3 regions of the Solibacillus sp. FSL R7-0682 genome follow, and region 3 is predicted to be linked to each of the others. Evidence: a T-box and tRNA genes for the amino acid it is inferred to sense, from the RefSeq annotation. Region 3 holds a T-box; the other regions hold tRNA genes.
The links. A T-box is a leader RNA that pairs with one kind of tRNA and senses whether it is charged. The one in region 3 lies ahead of metG (methionine--tRNA ligase), so its partner is inferred to be a tRNA-Met.
Positions count from the first base shown of each region.

Region 1 (7,056 bases), 1.6 Mb from region 3:
TGCATTTTGCGGAAGTAGTTCAGTGGTAGAACACCACCTTGCCAAGGTGGGGGTCGCGAGTTCGAACCTCGTCTTCCGCTCCAAAATGCCGGGGTGGCGGAACTGGCAGACGCACAGGACTTAAAATCCTGCGGTGAGTGATCACCGTGCCGGTTCGATTCCGGCCCTCGGCACCATTTACTTATAAACAAACAAACATTATAGCGCCCGTAGCTCAATTGGATAGAGCGTCTGACTACGGATCAGAAGGTTGTGGGTTCGACTCCTGCCGGGCGCGCCATATATAACGGAATGTAGCTCAGCTTGGTAGAGCACTTGGTTTGGGACCAAGGGGTCGTAGGTTCGAATCCTGTCATTCCGACCATTTAATAGGGGCCTTAGCTCAGCTGGGAGAGCGCCTGCCTTGCACGCAGGAGGTCAGCGGTTCGATCCCGCTAGGCTCCACCATAATTTTAGATTAACCAAAATAAAGATCCTGGCGGTGTAGCTCAGTTGGCTAGAGCACTCGGTTCATACCCGAAAGGTCGTGGGTTCGACTCCCTCTGCCGCCATCTTAAAGGACCTTTAGCTCAGTTGGTTAGAGCAGACGGCTCATAACCGTCCGGTCACAGGTTCGAGTCCTGTAAGGTCCACCAGTAAATAATTTAATTACATCTCGGAGGTATACCCAAGTCTGGCTGAAGGGATCGGTCTTGAAAACCGACAGGCGGGTAACACCGCGCGGGGGTTCGAATCCCTCTACCTCCTCCATTTTTATTTACAGGATGTCTGAAGACTCAATTAAATAAGTAGTAATATTATCGCGGGGTGGAGCAGTGGTAGCTCGTCGGGCTCATAACCCGAAGGTCGCAGGTTCAAGTCCTGTCCCCGCAACCAAATGGTCCCGTGGTGTAGCGGTTAACATGCCTGCCTGTCACGCAGGAGATCGCCGGTTCGATCCCGGTCGGGACCGCCATTTGTGGGTTTGTAGCTCAGTTGGTAGAGCATTAGATTGAAGCTCTAAGTGTCGGCGGTTCGATTCCGTCCAAACCCACCATAAATGCGGGTGTAGTTTAATGGTAAAACCTCAGCCTTCCAAGCTGATGTCGTGAGTTCGATTCTCATCACCCGCTCCATTATAGGGCCTATAGCTCAGCTGGTTAGAGCGCACGCCTGATAAGCGTGAGGTCGATGGTTCGAGTCCATTTAGGCCCACCATACAATTATTCCGAAGTAGCTCAGTGGTAGAGCAACCGGCTGTTAACCGGTTGGTCGTAGGTTCGAGTCCTACCTTCGGAGCCATTTTTTTCTTTTTTGGGGAAGTACTCAAGAGGCTGAAGAGGCGCCCCTGCTAAGGGTGTAGGTCGGGTAACCGGCGCGAGGGTTCAAATCCCTCCTTCTCCGCCAGAGGCCCGTTGGTCAAGTGGTTAAGACACCGCCCTTTCACGGCGGTAACACGGGTTCGAATCCCGTACGGGTCATACATAAGAAAAAGTATAACGCTAGATACGAATTATCGTATCTAGCGTTATTTGTATTTTACAGTGATTTTGAGTATACAATTAACAAGTAGAACAATGAAAAAAGCTTAATATACTAAAGATAATAATTTGAAACGTGAAAGATTATTTATATAATGTTTGATAAAATGAATTGGATTGTAGAAGGAATAACCTTAAATTATAGGTAAAGTAGTGCTAAATGAAGAAGAAAAACTTAGTAACATAATAGAAAAAAATAATCATAACTTGGAGGTTTTATGTCATTTATACAATGTCGAAACGTTACTTCAATAATGACAGGATTTGATAAAGCGTGGTTTATTGCTGGAGGATGGGCAATTGATCTTTTTATAGGAGAAGAGACAAGAAAACACGAAGACATAGAAATTGCTATATTTCGAAAAAATCAAATGAATTTAAAAACTTATTTAAAAGAATGGGATATTAAAAAGGTAATTAAAGGTGAATTTTATCATTGGGGAAATGAATATTTAGAGTTACCAATTCACGAATTACTTGCAACTAATCGTATAACTGGAGAAAAAATAGAAATTCTTCTAAATGAAATAGAAGGTAATAATTGGGTATTTAGAAGAGATTCAAGAATTTCTTACCCACATGATCTAATTTTTAGTTATTCTGAAACTGGAATCCCCTATCTAAAACCAGAAGTCGTAATTTTATATAAGGCAAAAAATACAAGACAAAAAGACCATCAAGACTTTCTAAAAATAAAGGACCTCCTTAATATTGAGAAAAGACAGTGCCTACGAACGGCACTTGAGTTACACGCACCAAAGCATAAATGGATTCATTATTTACTTTAAATTCAACAACAAACTAGCGGATGAAAAAATCCAAAATACACACTTGTAATTCTTTTGGGTGTTTGTGGAAAAGAGGCCGCTATTCTGGATGAAAAATTACATATTTTATGGGTGTCCGATATGATGGAAATGCCCCAAATCATATGGGAATATTCACTATTAATCAAAAGTAAAACAAACGGATGCGTGGATCCAAAAAGAATTAACGCCCTTTTGTATTCAAATAAAACAATCAACCTTTATTAAGACAAGGGAATATTTGCAAGTATAGATAGTAATAAAGTAAAATAGTTTGAATAAACGATAGAATTCTATGTAATGGAATTAAAGAGGATGTGAACATTATGCTAAATAAGTTTGTAGCGAATAATAAATCCGTCTATCCAATTATTTTTAAAGGAAATTTTGGGATGCTTGAAAGTATTAATTGTTATTTATACGAGCATAATGATTTTTTAACTTTAATTGACGCTGGAATTAATACAAGAGAATTTCAGGACTATTTTGAAGAACAGCTTACTTCATATGGATTTGAAATTATGGACATTGATCAAATAATTTTAACACATCACCATAGTGATCATATCGGGCTTGTAAATTATATTGTGAAACAAAAAAGTATTCCTGTATATGCACACCATTTAGCTATACCACGTTTATTATTGAAGGCAGAGTACCAAATACAAAAGATAGATTTTTTTTCGCAATTATATACGCGATACGGATGTATGGAACTTGCAGAAAGCCGTTTGAAAAAAATTAAAAAAACGATGGATAATAGCCAGTTGTATCGTGTTAATACGGATGTTCTCCCTCTATATGAAGGTATAGAATTGGGCGATTTAAAAATAATTGAAGCACCGGGGCATTCAATTGATTCAATTATGTTATATGACGAAGATGCTAAATGGTTATTTGTAGGAGACGTCCTTATAAAGCAAGGTTCTACAAATGCATTAATTGACCATGATGAAAAGGGAAGCTTAATACCTTCGGTATTGCAACATAAAACGTCTATCGAAAAATGTTTAAAATTAAATGCTAACTATATTTTCCCAGGCCATCATCAAATATATTCTACTATACATGAGGTAGTAGAAAATAATATTTCACGGATTAATTATAAAGATCGACTAGTTGCAAAGATTGAAGAGGGAAATAATTCAGTCACAAAATTAGTGCACTCAATTTATGGAAAACGTGTAGATAAAGAAGCTGCATTAATATTATCAGAAGTAATTGGTTATTTATATTATGCTGAGATATTATTGTTAATTAAACCTATATTAAAAAACGGCTGTCTTTCATTTGAAAAAAATGTTAATTAACAGTCGTAAGACACTACTTTTTAGTTAACAAATATTTTTGAATCAACATTTTAATTGTATAAAATAAGTGTATAATTATGTCGTATGATTAATAATATATAAAAAAATTAAAATCAAGTGTTGAAAAAAAGTAGTAACCATATTAAAATTTCGTTATGCCAAGTAATCGTTTTCATCTGTTAATGTAACAAGTTAATGGCAATGATTGAAAAAAATAATATTTTTTTAAAAAAGTTGTATAAAAGTATTGCATTGTATAAAAAAAGTTGATAATATAAATCTTGTCCTTAACAGAAAGGACAACCGGTTGCAAGTATGTAACTAACTTTGTTTGATGGAGGATTAGCTCAGCTGGGAGAGCACCTGCCTTACAAGCAGGGGGTCGGCGGTTCGAGCCCGTCATCCTCCACCATTTCTAAATTGCCGGTGTAGCTCAGTTGGTAGAGCAACTGACTTGTAATCAGTAGGTCGAGGGTTCGACTCCTTTCGCCGGCACCATTTAGAGAGCCATTAGCTCAGTCGGTAGAGCATCTGACTTTTAATCAGAGGGTCGAAGGTTCGAGTCCTTCATGGCTCACCAGTTTTAAAATATGTCTGCTGCGGGTGTGGCGGAATTGGCAGACGCACTAGACTTAGGATCTAGCGCCGCAAGGCGTGGGGGTTCGACTCCCTTCACCCGCACCATTAATTTCATAACTGTCAGAATAAAAATATCTTATGCATTTTGCGGAAGTAGTTCAGTGGTAGAACACCACCTTGCCAAGGTGGGGGTCGCGAGTTCGAACCTCGTCTTCCGCTCCAAAATGCCGGGGTGGCGGAACTGGCAGACGCACAGGACTTAAAATCCTGCGGTGAGTGATCACCGTGCCGGTTCGATTCCGGCCCTCGGCACCATTTACTTATAAACAAACAAACATTATAGCGCCCGTAGCTCAATTGGATAGAGCGTCTGACTACGGATCAGAAGGTTGTGGGTTCGACTCCTGCCGGGCGCGCCATATATAACGGAATGTAGCTCAGCTTGGTAGAGCACTTGGTTTGGGACCAAGGGGTCGTAGGTTCGAATCCTGTCATTCCGACCATTTAATAGGGGCCTTAGCTCAGCTGGGAGAGCGCCTGCCTTGCACGCAGGAGGTCAGCGGTTCGATCCCGCTAGGCTCCACCATAATTTTAGATTAACCAAAATAAAGATCCTGGCGGTGTAGCTCAGTTGGCTAGAGCACTCGGTTCATACCCGAAAGGTCGTGGGTTCGACTCCCTCTGCCGCCATCTTAAAGGACCTTTAGCTCAGTTGGTTAGAGCAGACGGCTCATAACCGTCCGGTCACAGGTTCGAGTCCTGTAAGGTCCACCAGTAAATAATTTAATTACATCTCGGAGGTATACCCAAGTCTGGCTGAAGGGATCGGTCTTGAAAACCGACAGGCGGGTAACACCGCGCGGGGGTTCGAATCCCTCTACCTCCTCCATTTTTATTTACAGGATGTCTGAAGACTCAATTAAATAAGTAGTAATATTATCGCGGGGTGGAGCAGTGGTAGCTCGTCGGGCTCATAACCCGAAGGTCGCAGGTTCAAGTCCTGTCCCCGCAACCAAATGGTCCCGTGGTGTAGCGGTTAACATGCCTGCCTGTCACGCAGGAGATCGCCGGTTCGATCCCGGTCGGGACCGCCATTTGTGGGTTTGTAGCTCAGTTGGTAGAGCATTAGATTGAAGCTCTAAGTGTCGGCGGTTCGATTCCGTCCAAACCCACCATAAATGCGGGTGTAGTTTAATGGTAAAACCTCAGCCTTCCAAGCTGATGTCGTGAGTTCGATTCTCATCACCCGCTCCATTATAGGGCCTATAGCTCAGCTGGTTAGAGCGCACGCCTGATAAGCGTGAGGTCGATGGTTCGAGTCCATTTAGGCCCACCATACAATTATTCCGAAGTAGCTCAGTGGTAGAGCAACCGGCTGTTAACCGGTTGGTCGTAGGTTCGAGTCCTACCTTCGGAGCCATTTTTTTCTTTTTTGGGGAAGTACTCAAGAGGCTGAAGAGGCGCCCCTGCTAAGGGTGTAGGTCGGGTAACCGGCGCGAGGGTTCAAATCCCTCCTTCTCCGCCAGAGGCCCGTTGGTCAAGTGGTTAAGACACCGCCCTTTCACGGCGGTAACACGGGTTCGAATCCCGTACGGGTCATACATAAGAAAAAGTATAACGCTAGATACGAGTTATCGTATCTAGCGTTTTTGTGTTTTCTCTAGAATGCAATTAGGTAACAGTTAATGCTCCCTACTTTTGTATAAAAGTATTAGAATCAATACTATAACTTAAGTAATTTCAGTAAGGGATGATAAAATGGGCGAACAGCTTAAAATCTATAATCATTTGTATGAACCAATAGGTGTTGCTTTGAGAGATGAAGTTCATCAACAAGGATACTGGCACGAAGTATTTCAGTGCTGGGTCATTGAAAAGGTAGGAAATGAATGGCGAATTTATTTGCAACTTCGAAGCCAAACGAAAAAAGATTACCCTGGGCAATTTGATATTACTGCAGCAGGACATTTACTGGCTAATGAAAAAGTAGAAGATGGGATACGTGAAATGCAAGAAGAGCTTGGCATTACAGCAGAGTTTTCACAGTTAACTTCACTTGGAATTATTCCATATGTTATCGATAATGATACAATAAAGGACTATGAATTTGCTCATGTGTTTTTATATGAATTATCTGGAGGACTCGATGCATTTACAATTCAGATTGATGAGTTGGATGGTATTTATTACACGAAATTAGAGGATTTTATTCGACTTGCGAAAAAGGAACTTGAAATGCTTGAAGTGCACGGCTATTACTATGATCATCTAATGAAAGTTAATCACGCAAAAAATATAAGTTTAAAAGATATGTCCAGCTTACCGGCACAGTATTTGAATGAGCTTGTTTTGCGTTTAAGGAGAAAAATGGAGAAGTGAAGTATTTCAATTCACTCCTCCCGATGTTACTTTAAGGGTATTTCAATTGATTTGTTGTACATTTTTATTGAATATACGCCTTCTATATATAGCTCTAAAGGTTGGCTAGTTGTTTCAAATACTAACGTACGAACAAACTCCTCAGCGACATCTTGTTGATTTATCGTTGTCTTTAAACCAGCACTTTCAGAAGCTGTTTTTAATGAAACATTGTCAAAGGTGATGTTACGTTCAGAGGCAATCGTAACAAGTGTTTCTTTTTCTCCTACCTTGTAATCGATGATACGAAGTTGCTTGTTACCTATATCGTACGAAGCGCCTTTTTCTATTCCGATAATAGCATTAACTTTATCGTAAGCATTAAATTCTTCTAAACGCATTTCTAATTTTTTTGTATTCGGTGGGAGTGCTTCATATGTGATATCAAAGCTAGATCCGCTAAATAATGTACTACTCATACCA
Region 1 is NZ_JBBOUI010000001.1:953,515-960,570, forward strand. Features, by position in the region: tRNA gene MKZ17_RS04790 (tRNA-Gly) at 9-83, shown strand; tRNA gene MKZ17_RS04795 (tRNA-Leu) at 88-176, shown strand; tRNA gene MKZ17_RS04800 (tRNA-Arg) at 204-280, shown strand; tRNA gene MKZ17_RS04805 (tRNA-Pro) at 288-364, shown strand; tRNA gene MKZ17_RS04810 (tRNA-Ala) at 372-447, shown strand; tRNA gene MKZ17_RS04815 (tRNA-Met) at 478-551, shown strand; tRNA gene MKZ17_RS04820 (tRNA-Ile) at 559-635, shown strand; tRNA gene MKZ17_RS04825 (tRNA-Ser) at 658-750, shown strand; tRNA gene MKZ17_RS04830 (tRNA-Met) at 802-876, shown strand; tRNA gene MKZ17_RS04835 (tRNA-Asp) at 880-955, shown strand; tRNA gene MKZ17_RS04840 (tRNA-Phe) at 961-1,036, shown strand; tRNA gene MKZ17_RS04845 (tRNA-Gly) at 1,042-1,115, shown strand; tRNA gene MKZ17_RS04850 (tRNA-Ile) at 1,121-1,197, shown strand; tRNA gene MKZ17_RS04855 (tRNA-Asn) at 1,207-1,281, shown strand; tRNA gene MKZ17_RS04860 (tRNA-Ser) at 1,296-1,386, shown strand; tRNA gene MKZ17_RS04865 (tRNA-Glu) at 1,389-1,460, shown strand; gene MKZ17_RS04870 (nucleotidyltransferase domain-containing protein) at 1,739-2,308, shown strand; gene MKZ17_RS04880 (MBL fold metallo-hydrolase) at 2,653-3,636, shown strand; tRNA gene MKZ17_RS04885 (tRNA-Val) at 3,973-4,048, shown strand; tRNA gene MKZ17_RS04890 (tRNA-Thr) at 4,059-4,134, shown strand; tRNA gene MKZ17_RS04895 (tRNA-Lys) at 4,141-4,216, shown strand; tRNA gene MKZ17_RS04900 (tRNA-Leu) at 4,236-4,320, shown strand; tRNA gene MKZ17_RS04905 (tRNA-Gly) at 4,363-4,437, shown strand; tRNA gene MKZ17_RS04910 (tRNA-Leu) at 4,442-4,530, shown strand; tRNA gene MKZ17_RS04915 (tRNA-Arg) at 4,558-4,634, shown strand; tRNA gene MKZ17_RS04920 (tRNA-Pro) at 4,642-4,718, shown strand; tRNA gene MKZ17_RS04925 (tRNA-Ala) at 4,726-4,801, shown strand; tRNA gene MKZ17_RS04930 (tRNA-Met) at 4,832-4,905, shown strand; tRNA gene MKZ17_RS04935 (tRNA-Ile) at 4,913-4,989, shown strand; tRNA gene MKZ17_RS04940 (tRNA-Ser) at 5,012-5,104, shown strand; tRNA gene MKZ17_RS04945 (tRNA-Met) at 5,156-5,230, shown strand; tRNA gene MKZ17_RS04950 (tRNA-Asp) at 5,234-5,309, shown strand; tRNA gene MKZ17_RS04955 (tRNA-Phe) at 5,315-5,390, shown strand; tRNA gene MKZ17_RS04960 (tRNA-Gly) at 5,396-5,469, shown strand; tRNA gene MKZ17_RS04965 (tRNA-Ile) at 5,475-5,551, shown strand; tRNA gene MKZ17_RS04970 (tRNA-Asn) at 5,561-5,635, shown strand; tRNA gene MKZ17_RS04975 (tRNA-Ser) at 5,650-5,740, shown strand; tRNA gene MKZ17_RS04980 (tRNA-Glu) at 5,743-5,814, shown strand; gene MKZ17_RS04985 (NUDIX hydrolase) at 5,974-6,594, shown strand; gene MKZ17_RS04990 (DUF4179 domain-containing protein) at 6,621-7,056, opposite strand, start outside.
Region 1: it encodes a tRNA-Met, which carries the amino acid that the T-box ahead of metG (methionine--tRNA ligase) is inferred to sense. The anticodon was not compared.

Region 2 (7,056 bases), 1.1 Mb from region 3:
AAGCATCTGCTGTGCTTTGAAAATAGTATTTACATCTTGCGAGAAAATAGAGCTTGATAGACCAAACTTCACCCCATTGTTCACATCTATCGCCTCTTCTAAGCTCTCCACTTCAATGATGCTAACGACAGGACCAAAAATTTCCTCCTGTGCTAAAATACTATCTGCCTTAACGTCCGTAAAAATAGTCGGTGCATAGTAAAAACCTTGTGCTAAGTCGCCCTCAACTAAAATTTCACCGCCAGTTAAAAGCTTCGCTCCTTCTTGCTTGCCAATTTGGACATAGTGATTAATCTTTTCTAATGCGGCTTTATTAATAACTGGTCCTACCTTCACTGTCGGATCAAGCCCATCACCAATCGTGAGCTGCTTTGTCCTTTCGACAAGGCTTTCTTCGAGTTGTTGTTTTACATTTTTATGCACAATGACACGACTACATGCAGTACAACGCTGACCGGCAGTACCAAATGCACTCCACAAAATCGCATCAATGGCTAACTCTAAATTCGCATCATCCATTACAATTACGGCATTTTTGCCACCCATTTCAAGGGACACCTTCTTTAAATGCTTCCCACCAAGCTCAGCAACTTTACTACCTGTCACAGTCGAGCCTGTAAATGAAATAACACGAATCGCAGGATGCTCAACCATTGCTGTTCCAACCGTTGGACCTGAACCAAATACGACGTTCACTACCCCATTAGGTAAGCCAACTTCTTCAAATATTTTTGCCAATTCATAGGCCATAAACGGTGTCTCGTTGGATGGCTTCCAAATCACTGTATTTCCCGCGACAAGGGCAGGGAATGCCTTCCAAGTTGCAATCGCAATTGGAAAATTCCACGGTGTAATAAGTCCAACTACTCCAATTGGCGCTCGCACACTCATCGCAAATTTATTTGGTAGCTCAGATGGGACCGTTTCCCCAAACAGTCTTCTTCCTTCTGCAGCCATATATAGGGCCATATCGATACCCTCTTGTACTTCACCACGAGCCTCTTCAATAACCTTGCCCATTTCACGAGTCAATGTTTGGGCTAAATGTTCCTTTTTTTCTTTTAATTTGAAAGCGATTTCATATAAATAATCTGCACGTTTTGGCGCAGGAACGAGCGCCCACGCTTTTTGTGCTGCTTTTGCCTTTTCTACCGCTAAATCGACTTGCTCCTTCTTCGATAGCGGAAGTGTTCCGATTTGCTCACCATTAGCAGGATTGATAACGGGCATTTCTTGCAGTGATGTATCCTTCGTCCATTCACCGCCGATAAAATTCAACAGTTCCATCCTAACACCTCACTAATGCTCAATTTATCTTTTAATATTCGACATTTTCTGTTTTATCCCCTTTTTTCCTTAAAATAAATATTATTATTTTTATAATAAATTCATTCTTTCGTAATAAATCAACTCAATCAATGATGTTCTCCCCTTCCCAAATTGTTAGACTTCACAAATCGAGCAATAACGTGAAGTTTTATAACTGTCCGTTACTATAGGATAAAAAAACTCCTAACTTCATATGCTAAATTCATATGAAATTAGGAGTTCCTTTTATGAATATTTAATTTTGCAATCAAAGTATAAATAATTTACATAAGTATGTTACCTTCAAAATGATTACGGTAACTGCATTAATCTTTATTTTCGATTAGAGATTACCCCAAACGTAGATGCCATAATGTATGGTTGTCCTTGTAATGACTTCAATTGATCCGGTGTGCCAGTTACTACGACCCCAATAATTTTCACATCACTTTGATCTAAGACTCCATCTTTCCCTACTAAAGCTTTATACACTTCGTCTGTTTCCCACTTAAAGTTCTTACTTTCTCTGAGACTTTCAATGTTATTAATAAAGGATGTAATCTCGTTGTGTTCGAGAAGTTCGGATTGTTGTGCTTTTGGTTTTGACTGCTCGGACTGAAATCCAAAAATTAACGGATAATTCGCTGGAATCGTATTCTGTCCTTGCTTTAGAAAATCCATTCGTTCTTCTGTATAGGCATCTACCCACCACCAGTCTACTTGTACATCCGAAGGTAGCTTACTTTTGATTTCTTCAAAATGATAGGCTTTGTCAAAAGATAGCCCTAATTCCACTAAAGTATTTTTTTCAAATTGATTGAGTTCATTCATATTATCTTTATAAACATCGTATGATATTTCTGGATGATAAAAAAACATTTCTCGATCACCAGTTTGTAAATTAAAGCGTTCGATTTGATTGTGCTTTGCTAATGAGTCTGAACCTTCTATTTGGATGGATCCTGAGCTATAATTAAAAAGCGTTCCAAATAAATTGTAATCATTCTCAACAGGTTCCCAAATATACGGTCTATGATTTTCTCCAAGTACTTTGTATGTTGTTGTATTTATTTTTCCACCGAACAAATTATAATCATACGTTTGATTGCTAATTTGAACATTTGGGGAGCTAATTTCTTTATATACTCGAATATCATCCATTACTTCCTGGGCACTGTTTAATGATAAAGTTCTAAGGCCGTACCAAAATCCTATTAGAACAATAGGCGTAACAATGATTGTAATCCCAATAATTTTTATCGTAGATCTTAATCTTGCCTTTCTCATCAATTTTTTCGTTTTTGTTTCATCAAACAAAAAATCATCTTGTTTTTCATTCATCATAAATGTCCTCCTTATAGCGTTTTATAAATTCTTCCTTTGCTCGTCGAACATGCGTTTTTAACGTATTTTCATTCATATTCATAAAAGCTGAAATTTCCTTGTACGACAATCCCAACTCATATTTCAGCACTAATAATTCCTCATGCAAATTGGATAACATGTTAAGTGTGTCTCGAATATCTTTAGATTTTTCCCTTTTTAAAACGAGAATTTCTGGAATATTAGCTAACGATACTAATTGAACTTCATCTGTATTGGATGTAGGATGGCGCTTTTCTTTTCTCTTAAGATCGTAAAATTGATTGGTGGCTACACGGTATAGCCAGCTCATGACTTTATCTGATTGAATTCCGTTTTTATGCAATAAAAATTTATAACATGTATCTTGCACAATATCTTCTGCATCTTCATGGGCTAGTCCACGTCTTCTCAAATAACGATATAATACGGTTCCCACTTGTTGAATAAATTCATTCATTGATTCCTTTGCCATGTCTACCTCCCTTCTGCCTATACAACGCAGAGCTCAACAAAAAGTTTACATATTATAAAATATTTTATAAATAACTTTATTTGTTTATCCATAGTTGCAAGGGGGAGCTCGAGGATAATAATGAACTTCCGAATTGCATATAATATTTCGTCAATCTTGCTTAATATTGCACTACATATATTTTCTTAACTTCCTATTAAACAGATATAAAATGGCGTAAATAAAATTAACTAAATGAAACTTCTTCGATTACGAATACGTAGATAGTACAAGACTAAATGGATTAAAGGAGAATAGAGTAATGAAAAACCACGAAATCGATTACGTGCTTCACGGTGACGATATGCAATTTGTAGAGGTGGAATTAGATCCACAAGAAACAGTTGTTGCGGAAGCTGGCAGCTTAATGATGATGGATGACCAAATTCGGATGGAAACAATTTTTGGTGATGGTGCAGCAGGTTCAGGCGGCTTGATGAGCAAATTAATGGGAGCTGGCAAACGTTTAATAACAGGCGAAAGCTTATTCATGACAACGTTTACAAACACTGGTGGAGGCAAGCGTAAAGTATATTTTGCAGCACCTTATCCTGGAAAGATTATCCCAATGGATTTAAGTCAATTAAACGGTAAAATTATCTGTCAGAAAGATGCCTTTTTAGCTGCTGCAAAAGGTGTATCGGTTGGGGTTGAATTCCAGCGTAAATTATCCGCGGGTTTCTTTGGTGGTGAAGGTTTCATCATGCAAAAATTAGAAGGCGATGGTATGGCTTTCGTGCACGCGGGCGGGACAATTTATGAGCGTAAATTACTGCCAGGTGAAACATTACGCATTGATACAGGTTGCTTAGTAGCGATGACACAAGACATACGCTACGATATTGAAATGGTAAAAGGTGTTAAAACTGCGTTATTCGGTGGAGAAGGTTTATTCTTTGCAACCCTTTCTGGGCCAGGTACAGTATGGGTACAATCCTTACCGTTCAGCCGTTTGGCAAGCCGTGTATTCGCAGCTGCACCAGTCTCTCAAGGTGGGGGCGGTAAAAGCTCCGATGAAGGCGGAATAGGCGGCTTATTTGACTTATTCAATAAATAATCTTTTCTATTGTTAAATTCTGCAGGTTCCTTTCACACAATGAAGTCAGCTAACAGGCCTGACTTTATTGTGTAAAAGGATTTTTTTATACATAGCTAAAATCTCCGAGGTTATCGGCTAAAGCAAGCTCTATTTCAAAACAAAAAAGTATGCAGCATATGCTGCATACTTATAAATGACCCGTACGGGATTCGAACCCGTGTTACCGCCGTGAAAGGGCGGTGTCTTAACCACTTGACCAACGGGCCATGGCTCCGAAGGCAGGACTCGAACCTGCGACCTGCCGGTTAACAGCCGGATGCTCTACCAACTGAGCTACTTCGGAATAATTGTATGGTGGGCCTAAATGGACTCGAACCATCGACCTCACGCTTATCAGGCGTGCGCTCTAACCAGCTGAGCTATAGGCCCTATAATGGAGCGGGTGATGAGAATCGAACTCACGACATCAGCTTGGAAGGCTGAGGTTTTACCATTAAACTACACCCGCATTTATGGTGGGTTTGGACGGAATCGAACCGCCGACACTTAGAGCTTCAATCTAATGCTCTACCAACTGAGCTACAAACCCACAAATGGCGGTCCCGACCGGGATCGAACCGGCGATCTCCTGCGTGACAGGCAGGCATGTTAACCGCTACACCACGGGACCATTTGGTTGCGGGGACAGGACTTGAACCTGCGACCTTCGGGTTATGAGCCCGACGAGCTACCACTGCTCCACCCCGCGATAATACTATAGTTTTATTAAATTGGTTGCGGGGACAGGACTTGAACCTGTGACCTTCGGGTTATGAGCCCGACGAGCTACCACTGCTCCACCCCGCGACAATACTATAAATTTTTAAATGGTGGCGGCAGAGGGAGTCGAACCCACGACCTTTCGGGTATGAACCGAGTGCTCTAGCCAACTGAGCTACACCGCCGTAATTTAGATTTCAATAATTTTATGATGGAATCTAACAGAATTAAACTGCTTTTCCATCTGTGCTACATACTAAAATGATATGGCGCGCCCGGCAGGAGTCGAACCCACAACCTTCTGATCCGTAGTCAGACGCTCTATCCAATTGAGCTACGGGCGCAAATATGTTTTAAAAAAATGGTGCCGAGGGCCGGAATCGAACCGGCACGGTGATCACTCACCGCAGGATTTTAAGTCCTGTGCGTCTGCCAGTTCCGCCACCCCGGCATTTTAGAATAGAAGACAAGGTGCTGTTCTTCACTAACCTACTTCTTCAAAATGCTTAAGATATTTTTATTCTGACAGTTTATACAATTTTATAAAACTGGTGAGCCATGAAGGACTCGAACCTTCGACCCTCTGATTAAAAGTCAGATGCTCTACCAACTGAGCTAATGGCTCTCTTTAAAGATGGTGGAGGGGGACGGATTCGAACCGCCGAACCCTAAGGAGCGGATTTACAGTCCGCCGCGTTTAGCCACTTCGCTACCCCTCCAACAAATAACTTATTGAAGTATAAAATTCCAATAAAAAAAGCGAAGCGACGTCCTACTCTCGCAGGGGGAAGCCCCCAACTACCATCGGCGCTAAAGAGCTTAACTTCCGTGTTCGGTATGGGAACGGGTGTGACCTCTTTGCCATTATCACTTCACTTGCACATGGATGTGCTGGCGTCTACGTTGTCACATGGATGTGACGTTCTTAGTAGACGTACCTTTAAGGTCTTCATACACTACACTATCCTTCGTCAACTTCCTGCGTTCATTCAGTTACGTACCTGAGTACGCGCCTTCATTCACTTAGTCGTTTCCTTGACTAGCTTGTGTCTTGAAACCCTTCTATTGAAAATTTGTTCTTTCAAAACTGGATAAACGTTTCATTGAATTTGCAATAAAATGTGGTTAAGTCCTCGACCGATTAGTATTCGTCAGCTCCATACGTCACCGCACTTCCACCTCGAACCTATCTACCTGATCGTCTTTCAGGGGTCTTACTTACTTGCGTAATGGGAAATCTCATCTTGAGGGGGGCTTCATGCTTAGATGCTTTCAGCACTTATCCCGTCCACACATAGCTACCCAGCGATGCCTTTGGCAAGACAACTGGTACACCAGCGGTGTGTCCATCCCGGTCCTCTCGTACTAAGGACAGCTCCTCTCAAATTTCCTACGCCCACGACGGATAGGGACCGAACTGTCTCACGACGTTCTGAACCCAGCTCGCGTACCGCTTTAATGGGCGAACAGCCCAACCCTTGGGACCGACTACAGCCCCAGGATGCGATGAGCCGACATCGAGGTGCCAAACCTCCCCGTCGATGTGGACTCTTGGGGGAGATAAGCCTGTTATCCCCGGGGTAGCTTTTATCCGTTGAGCGATGGCCCTTCCATGCGGAACCACCGGATCACTAAGCCCGTCTTTCGACCCTGCTCGACTTGTAGGTCTCGCAGTCAAGCTCCCTTATGCCTTTACACTCTTCGAATGATTTCCAACCATTCTGAGGGAACCTTTGGGCGCCTCCGTTACCTTTTAGGAGGCGACCGCCCCAGTCAAACTGTCCGCCTGACACTGTCTCCTACCCCGCTAAGGGGCATGGGTTAGAAGTTCAATACAACCAGGGTAGTATCCCACCGACGCCTCCTTCGAAGCTGGCGCTCCGAGATCTCTGGCTCCTACCTATCCTGTACAAGTTGTACCAAAATTCAATATCAGGCTACAGTAAAGCTCCACGGGGTCTTTCCGTCCTGTCGCGGGTAACCTGCATCTTCACAGGTACTATAATTTCACCGAGTCTCTCGTTGAGACAGTGCCCAGATCGTTACGCCTTTCGTGCGGGTCGGAACTTACCCG
Region 2 is NZ_JBBOUI010000001.1:3,599,491-3,606,546, forward strand. Features, by position in the region: gene MKZ17_RS18015 (aldehyde dehydrogenase family protein) at 1-1,287, opposite strand, end outside; gene MKZ17_RS18020 (anti sigma factor C-terminal domain-containing protein) at 1,642-2,652, opposite strand; gene MKZ17_RS18025 (RNA polymerase sigma factor) at 2,642-3,145, opposite strand; gene MKZ17_RS18030 (TIGR00266 family protein) at 3,447-4,241, shown strand; tRNA gene MKZ17_RS18035 (tRNA-Glu) at 4,418-4,489, opposite strand; tRNA gene MKZ17_RS18040 (tRNA-Asn) at 4,491-4,566, opposite strand; tRNA gene MKZ17_RS18045 (tRNA-Ile) at 4,576-4,652, opposite strand; tRNA gene MKZ17_RS18050 (tRNA-Gly) at 4,658-4,731, opposite strand; tRNA gene MKZ17_RS18055 (tRNA-Phe) at 4,737-4,812, opposite strand; tRNA gene MKZ17_RS18060 (tRNA-Asp) at 4,818-4,893, opposite strand; tRNA gene MKZ17_RS18065 (tRNA-Met) at 4,897-4,971, opposite strand; tRNA gene MKZ17_RS18070 (tRNA-Met) at 4,995-5,069, opposite strand; tRNA gene MKZ17_RS18075 (tRNA-Met) at 5,091-5,167, opposite strand; tRNA gene MKZ17_RS18080 (tRNA-Arg) at 5,250-5,326, opposite strand; tRNA gene MKZ17_RS18085 (tRNA-Leu) at 5,345-5,433, opposite strand; tRNA gene MKZ17_RS18090 (tRNA-Lys) at 5,532-5,607, opposite strand; tRNA gene MKZ17_RS18095 (tRNA-Tyr) at 5,618-5,701, opposite strand; rRNA gene rrf (5S ribosomal RNA) at 5,742-5,857, opposite strand; rRNA gene MKZ17_RS18105 (23S ribosomal RNA) at 6,104-7,056, opposite strand, start outside.
Region 2: it encodes a tRNA-Met, which carries the amino acid that the T-box ahead of metG (methionine--tRNA ligase) is inferred to sense. The anticodon was not compared.

Region 3 (7,056 bases):
TTGCATTACTCGGCATTTTACTTGTTAATATGTCGAACTTCCACAGTCCAGTTCTTTACATGGACTCATTTAAATACTGGCCAAGTCATGTAGATCAGTTTTTCTCGAATTTTGTGGAACTCTTTGCTCAAGGGAACTTTTATCCATTATTTGCCTTTCTCTTCGGCTACGGGGCCATGATTATTGCTGAGCGCTCTCAAATGAAGGGAATTTATTTCCCTACCTTTTTTGCACGTCGCTTAGCCATTTTACTTGTCATTGGCTGCACGCACGCATTCTTAATTTGGAATGGCGATATTTTAATTACGTATGCAATTGTTGGCGTATTCTTTATTTTTTTCTATAAACTAAGTGGGAATGCCTTATTACGATTAGGCATGTTTGTCTACACAATTCCTGTATTGATTAATTTATTCACTATACAAGCACAACAGCAGTTCATAAGCAATCCAAACGCGGTTCATACATCGATTGAAACGTATAGTAGTGGCACAATTAATGAAATCATTAAGCAACGTGTTGCGGACTGGGCGTATATGAATCTTGAGGTAAGTGCGATTTCACTTTCTGTTGGGGTGTTTGGCCTAATGCTAATGGGTGCTGCATTTTCTAAATTGCGATTATTAGTAGAAGTAGACAAGCATAAAAATTTGTTACGTGGGTTACTAATTGTTGGATTCTTACTTGGATTCGGACCAAGAATAGCATTCTTCTTACAATTAGATAATTTCTTCTTTATGATTTTACAAGAACATTTTAGTGGTGCATTTATTGCCTTATTTTATATGACGACGATTGTTTTACTAGCTCAAACAAAATTTGGCCACAAGCTTTTACACCCACTTTCACATGTTGGACGCCTATCGATGAGTAACTATTTACTACAATCAATCTGTATGACATTCATTTTTTATAGCTATGGTCTTGGCTTATATGGTAGTATTTCTTATACAACAGGGTTTGTACTAGTTTTCGCCTTCTTCATCTTGCAAATTTTCATTAGTAAATGGTGGGCAAAGCGATTCCATTTTGGACCAGTTGAATTCGTTTGGCGATGGGCTACTTATGGAAAAAAACCAACATTTAAAAAAACACTCCATTAATAATTAAAATTTGTATACTAATTTTAATTATTAACCTCTACTTTTGAAAGCTAGTTATTTACAGTAAAAGTCCCTTGATTCATATTAAAAAATCAAAGGGCTTTTACTTATTAATCACTTTTCTTTATGCTTTTCTTGCATGGAATTAAGAAGAACCTTGAACCTTTAATGAAAAAGACCCATTGAAATCTTTATTGAGGGCGGGGAAATCATTTTACGCAAGTATGAGCCACAAGCTGGTTGCATCGTGACAGCATATTGCCCAAAACTCCACTAGGTTTTGCTCTTTAACGTTCTCCTTAATATAGTCAACAAGTTGGTCTAAAAACATTTCATTTGTATTCCCTCTCAAATTGTAGATATTATGCTTTTGAATTTCCCCCCTGCTGCGATAGGAGAATTTCTACAAGGAGTTTTTATACAACTCACCATTCGAAGTAAATGATGACTTCCCTTCATAATCTATCTTTCATTCTCTTGCATTTTCAATAATTCTTCTTCAATTCGCTTCACATCAATACGCTCATATAGTGGCTGTATGTTGTTAATAGCTTGTGGTAGTTTCGTTTTTACAGTCCAAGTATCTAATGAAGTATCCAACATTTGTTGAATTTCCGCACAAGCAAATGGTAAAAATGGTTGCAATAATTGTGCTAAGTTTTGGATTACAAAAACACAAGTTGCTAGTGTTTCTTCGCATTTTTCAGGTTGTTCATTGATCGTGATCCAAGGTTTTTCATCATCAAAATAACGATTAGATGCTCGAATTAATTCAAAAATGGATTCCAAGGCTGGTTTACTATTTCCTTGTTCAATGAATTCACCTACAAGCTCATATTGTTGTTGAACAAGCTTTTCCATTTTAGCGTTAATTGCCACTTGAGGTACTTGACCTGCGAAAGATTTTTCAATAAATTTCAAATTGCGGTTCACAAAGTTGGCAAATGCACCTAAAAGTTCACTATTGTGACTATAAATAAATTCTCTCCATGAAAAATCGGCATCTCGACTTTCTGGCGCATTAATTGTTAAAAAATAGCGCAATGAATCGGGGTGGTAGTTTTCTAACATATATGGCGCCCACACTGCCCAATTTTGACTAGTAGAAATTTTCCGCTTCTCAAGCGTTAAGTATTCATTGGATACAATATTTGTTGGCAGTCCTTTGTTTTCGATTCCCATTAAAATAGCCGGCCAAATCACACTATGGAATGGAATATTATCCTTGCCATGTACATAATACGCCTTCGTTTGCTCATTCCACCAATTCGATACGTCTTGTTGATGCAACTTGCCCCATTCGATGCTCGCGGTATAATAACCGGAAACTGCTTCAATCCAAACATAAATTTTCTTCCCGTCAAAGCCCGCAACTGGTACATCAATGCCATTAGGTAAATCTCTCGTAACAGCACGGTCCGGTAAGCCTTCCTGTAAATATCGTTGCGTTAAATTAATCGCATTTTCGTGCCATCTTTTTTCGTGATGTGCTTGTTCAACAAATGTTTCTAGTTGCTTTTGAAATTTGCTAAAAGCAAAATAAAAATGTTCCGTTTCTTTTATCTCTGGTTCATTCCCACATATTTTACAGCGTTTTTCTAGCAAATCTAATGGGTCTAATATTTCCGAACAATTATCACATTGGTCACCACGCGCTTTTGCCCCGCAATTAGGACAAATGCCTTCTACAAAACGGTCCGGTAAAAACTGCTGATCAATTGAGCAATACGCTTGTTCAATTTTCTTTGTATATAAATGCCCATTTTTTAATAATTGCAGAAAAATACTTTTCACCGATTCATGATGATGTTTTGCATCTGTGCGCGTATAAAAATCATACGTAAAACCAAGGCGTTGAAATGTTTCAGTAAACTCTTCGTGATAGCGATCGGCAATTGCCGTGACGGTTGTATTTTCTTGATTGGCACGAATGGAAATCGGCGTTCCATTACAGTCACTTCCAGACACATACAGTACATTGTCCCCTTTTAACCGGTAATATCGGGCTAAAATATCCCCAGGTAGTAGTGCTGCAATATGCCCTAAATGCAATGAGCCATTGGCATATGGCCAAGCCCCTCCAATTAAAATATTCATCTTCAATTCCTCCATCTTTTTAATGTAACCTTGTTAAATATAAATGCATGTGGAAGCCTTCTTGTTTTAAAACACAAAAAACGCCCTAATCGTAAAAGAACGATTAGGACGAATACATTTCGTGTTACCACCTAAATTCACAAATAGCTCACACTATTTGCCTTCACCAGTACGTGTTCATACTGCCGCAGTTGTAACGAGTGCCACCTCGTCGTAGCCTACTAAAATTTCGGTACGAAGCTCAAAGGTCATATTCGGTAAGGTTTGTTTGCTTCATTTCCACCATCAGAAGCTCTCTACAAAACGCTGCTTACTTACTCTTCCTTATCAATGCTTGAATATTATAACAAATTTATCCTAGCATTTAATCATTTCCTTATCAAGTTAATTTCTAATACAACAGAAAAGATTGCTCAATTTCACAATTAAATTTTGACATTTTACAACTTTTGTGTAAAATTACACTAAAAAGGCAGGTTTATATACGGCATGGTAAAAGAAGATTTCATTCAATTAATTTCGAATAAAATGAAAATTGTTCGTACTGAGCAAGGCTTTTCCCAAGAAAAGATGGCTGAAATTTTAGGCATTTCTAAGAAAACCCTTGTACAAATCGAAAAAGGACGTATGCCAGCAAGCTGGACAACCGTTTTAGCGTTTTGTGCACTGTTTAATGAAAGTGAAATTTTAGTTTCTACACTTGGGGATCATCCGGTCGATTTTGCACAAATGATTGCAGAAAAAATTGATGCGACCTCTAGGGAAAAAACACTTGGCGGGAAAATTTGGTGGAAAGAAATTGATCATGACGGTGATTTTCGACTACAGCAAAATTTAATTAGTAATCATTACCGCATTTTAGATAGCGAAAATTATCGTTGGTTTAGCACCTTTGACAAAAATGAAGCATTAACTAGGCTAAAGGAGTTAACGAAAAATTAATAATGGCTGTGGAGGCTTCAATATGAAAAAAAGAATTGTTTCCATTAGCTTTATAGCTGTTTATCTATTTGTCCTTCCGCTCAATGTTATACCAGCGATAAAGCATCCAGACACAACGATTGAAATGACACATTTTATTTCATCTTTAATTTTTATTATAGCCTGTCTTATACTTTCAGTTCTCTATCAGAATCTTACTTCGATTTTGTCACTTGGAGGTATGATAGCTGGCATTGTTATTTTTATATTAACTAAAATAGAATGGCTAGCTTATGAGTATGCAGTTTTAGATGTAATTCAGGGCATTGTAAATCCACTATACATAGTATTTGTCGTACCACTATTCGGTATAAACTATTGGTTTGATGTGCGTTACGAAATGTTCTCAATCGGTACATCATTGTTTTATTTACTGCTCTTTGCATTCTCACTATTCAAAAAATGGACTCTTTCAAATAGGAGGTAATTTCACTGTACTTCAAATCTGCATATTTTTATTGGCTTATTGGATTTATCTTATTGTATATAATCACGATAATTGGGATGAATATGTTTTGGCATCCAAGTTTAATATTTCTTGGTATCATTTCATTAATTGGAATTCCCTTTACATTGGTGTTCAGCGGAATTAAATTCTTACCAAAGCCCTTTAATAATTTTACTTTTTGTATTGCAGCTTTATGTTTTGGTTTGAGTCTATTAAATGTAATCGGTCAAGATGATAAAGGGCTTTTAATAACGTTTTTCGGAACGGATATTTTATTTGTGAAGCTGTTATATTTAGAAGACATTAATTTAATGGATGAGCGTCTAACAACTATTGGGGTTATCGCACGTGTCGTAGTTGGTGCGTTTTATGGCTTCGTACTAGACAGCATCCAGTATTTATTACATCGACTAAACAGGGATTGAATGTAAAAGAGGCAAAAGCTAGGAAAATCCATGAAGCTATGCCTCTTTTTAATGTCCTGTACTTGTCAACTAAACTCCAGTTTCTCGTTCACTTCAAAGCTTCCTTCAAATGCCGCGTTTACAATATGTATTGCTAATTCATGATCATCTAGCACAAATGGTAATTCCGCTGGCTCGACCCATACCCTTGTTGTTGCTTCGTATTCTCGTAAAAATGGCAAACACGCTGTAACATCCATACGATAAAAGGCTTGATAGCCGATTTTAGGGTATTTTCCGTTCGGGTCAAAATTACTATTTTCTTCATGACTTACTTCTATGCAGCCTAAATAGTAAATTTCTCCTTCCACATAAGCCTCTTCCAATACTTCACGATGAACAGCTGCATCGACCGTTTCATCTTCATCAATATGCCCTCCTGGAAGATTAAAGCCTCGGCCTTTAATATAGCTAAGTAGCACTTTCCCATCGTTTACACAAACACAATGAGCACTAGTTACCTCCGTTTGCTTTACAGGGAATTGTGGCAGCCATGTCAGTTTGACATAGTGCTTGCCCCCGCCCCAATACGCATAAATTGTTTTCATAGGTCTCCTCTTCTCGATGCTTTTCAGTTTAGTACTTAAGATCGGTATAACTGTTGGATTTGCCCAGCAATATAATCTGAGCTTAAATGCGAGCCATCCTTTAGCCACCACATAATGATGCCAACAAGGGAAGCTGTTTTGATTTCAAGATCGACAAGTATTTTTCTACTTGGATTTATACTATGAATTCGACGCGTTTCGATTAATTCCTTCATCAGTTGGAACAAATGCTTTTCAAATTGTTCTAACTGAAATAGAACAAGCAAATAATGCCTTTTTGTATATAAGTAATCCAATAATTCAACTAATGGGTATTCTTTATTTATGTTATTTTCCGTCTTAAGAACCTCTATTTTCCCCGTTATTTCTTGAAGTACTTCTTCTGTTAATTGGTGTATTAATGCATTAATATCCTCGTAATGTAAATAAAAGGTCGTTCGATTTAATAAGGCTTTTTCTGTTACCTTTTGGACGGATAATTCATTCAATGTATAGCCCTCGATTAAAAGATTTAATAAGCCGTTTTTCAACATTTCCTGAGTCCGAATCGTACGGGGGTCTACTTTTTTCGTCAATTTTCAAACTCCTGTCTATAATCATAATTTTTTTAGACAGTTATATACTATTCTGTCTACTAGCATACAAAATGTCCTAAACTGTTCATGGTCAATTATTGAATTTTCTTGTTAAACTATTTCGTAGACAATATGTCTATAAACTATTTTAACGCGAGGAGTTTCTGTATGCAAAATGAAATAACCGATAAAACAAAGAAGCTGTTGCTTATTGTAATGATTGCAGGATGCTTCTTTTCAACATTAAATCAAACATTATTAAATGTTGCCTTAAGCGATTTAATGGTAATTTTTAATGTGTCACCAACGACCATACAATGGTTAGCCACAGGCTTTATGTTAGTAAACGGGGTATTAGTGCCGATTACTGCTTTTTTAATGAAACGCTTTTCAACGCGCCAATTATTTATTAGCTCGATGCTATTCTTATTAGTAGGCTCGATAATTGCTGCTAGTTCTATGAATTTTCCGATGATGTTAACAGGCCGTATGATTCAAGCCGTCGGGGCAGGCATTATTATCCCTTTAATGATGACGGTTATCGTCTATTTATATCCAGTTGAGCAGCGGGGGGCAATGATGGGTAAAGTAGGCTTTGCCATTATTTTTGCACCGGCTATAGCCCCCACTGTAGCTGGTTTTATTATTGAATATGTATCTTGGCGCTGGCTATTTATAGGACTAATTCCTTTTGTACTTATCATTATTCTAATAGCCTATAAATATTTAATGAATGTTTCTGAAGTGACAAAAGCAAAATTAGATATGCTTAGCGTCACGTATTCAACAATTGGCTTTGGCTTCTTATTGTTTGGCTTTAGTAGTGCTGGTAATCGTGGA
Region 3 is NZ_JBBOUI010000001.1:2,535,160-2,542,215, forward strand. Features, by position in the region: gene MKZ17_RS12915 (DUF418 domain-containing protein) at 1-1,103, shown strand, start outside; gene metG (methionine--tRNA ligase) at 1,566-3,200, opposite strand; T-box leader at 3,302-3,540, opposite strand; gene MKZ17_RS12925 (helix-turn-helix transcriptional regulator) at 3,690-4,142, shown strand; gene MKZ17_RS12930 (hypothetical protein) at 4,165-4,608, shown strand; gene MKZ17_RS12935 (hypothetical protein) at 4,662-5,054, shown strand; gene MKZ17_RS12940 (NUDIX hydrolase) at 5,120-5,641, opposite strand; gene MKZ17_RS12945 (TetR-like C-terminal domain-containing protein) at 5,677-6,174, opposite strand; gene MKZ17_RS12950 (DHA2 family efflux MFS transporter permease subunit) at 6,385-7,056, shown strand, end outside.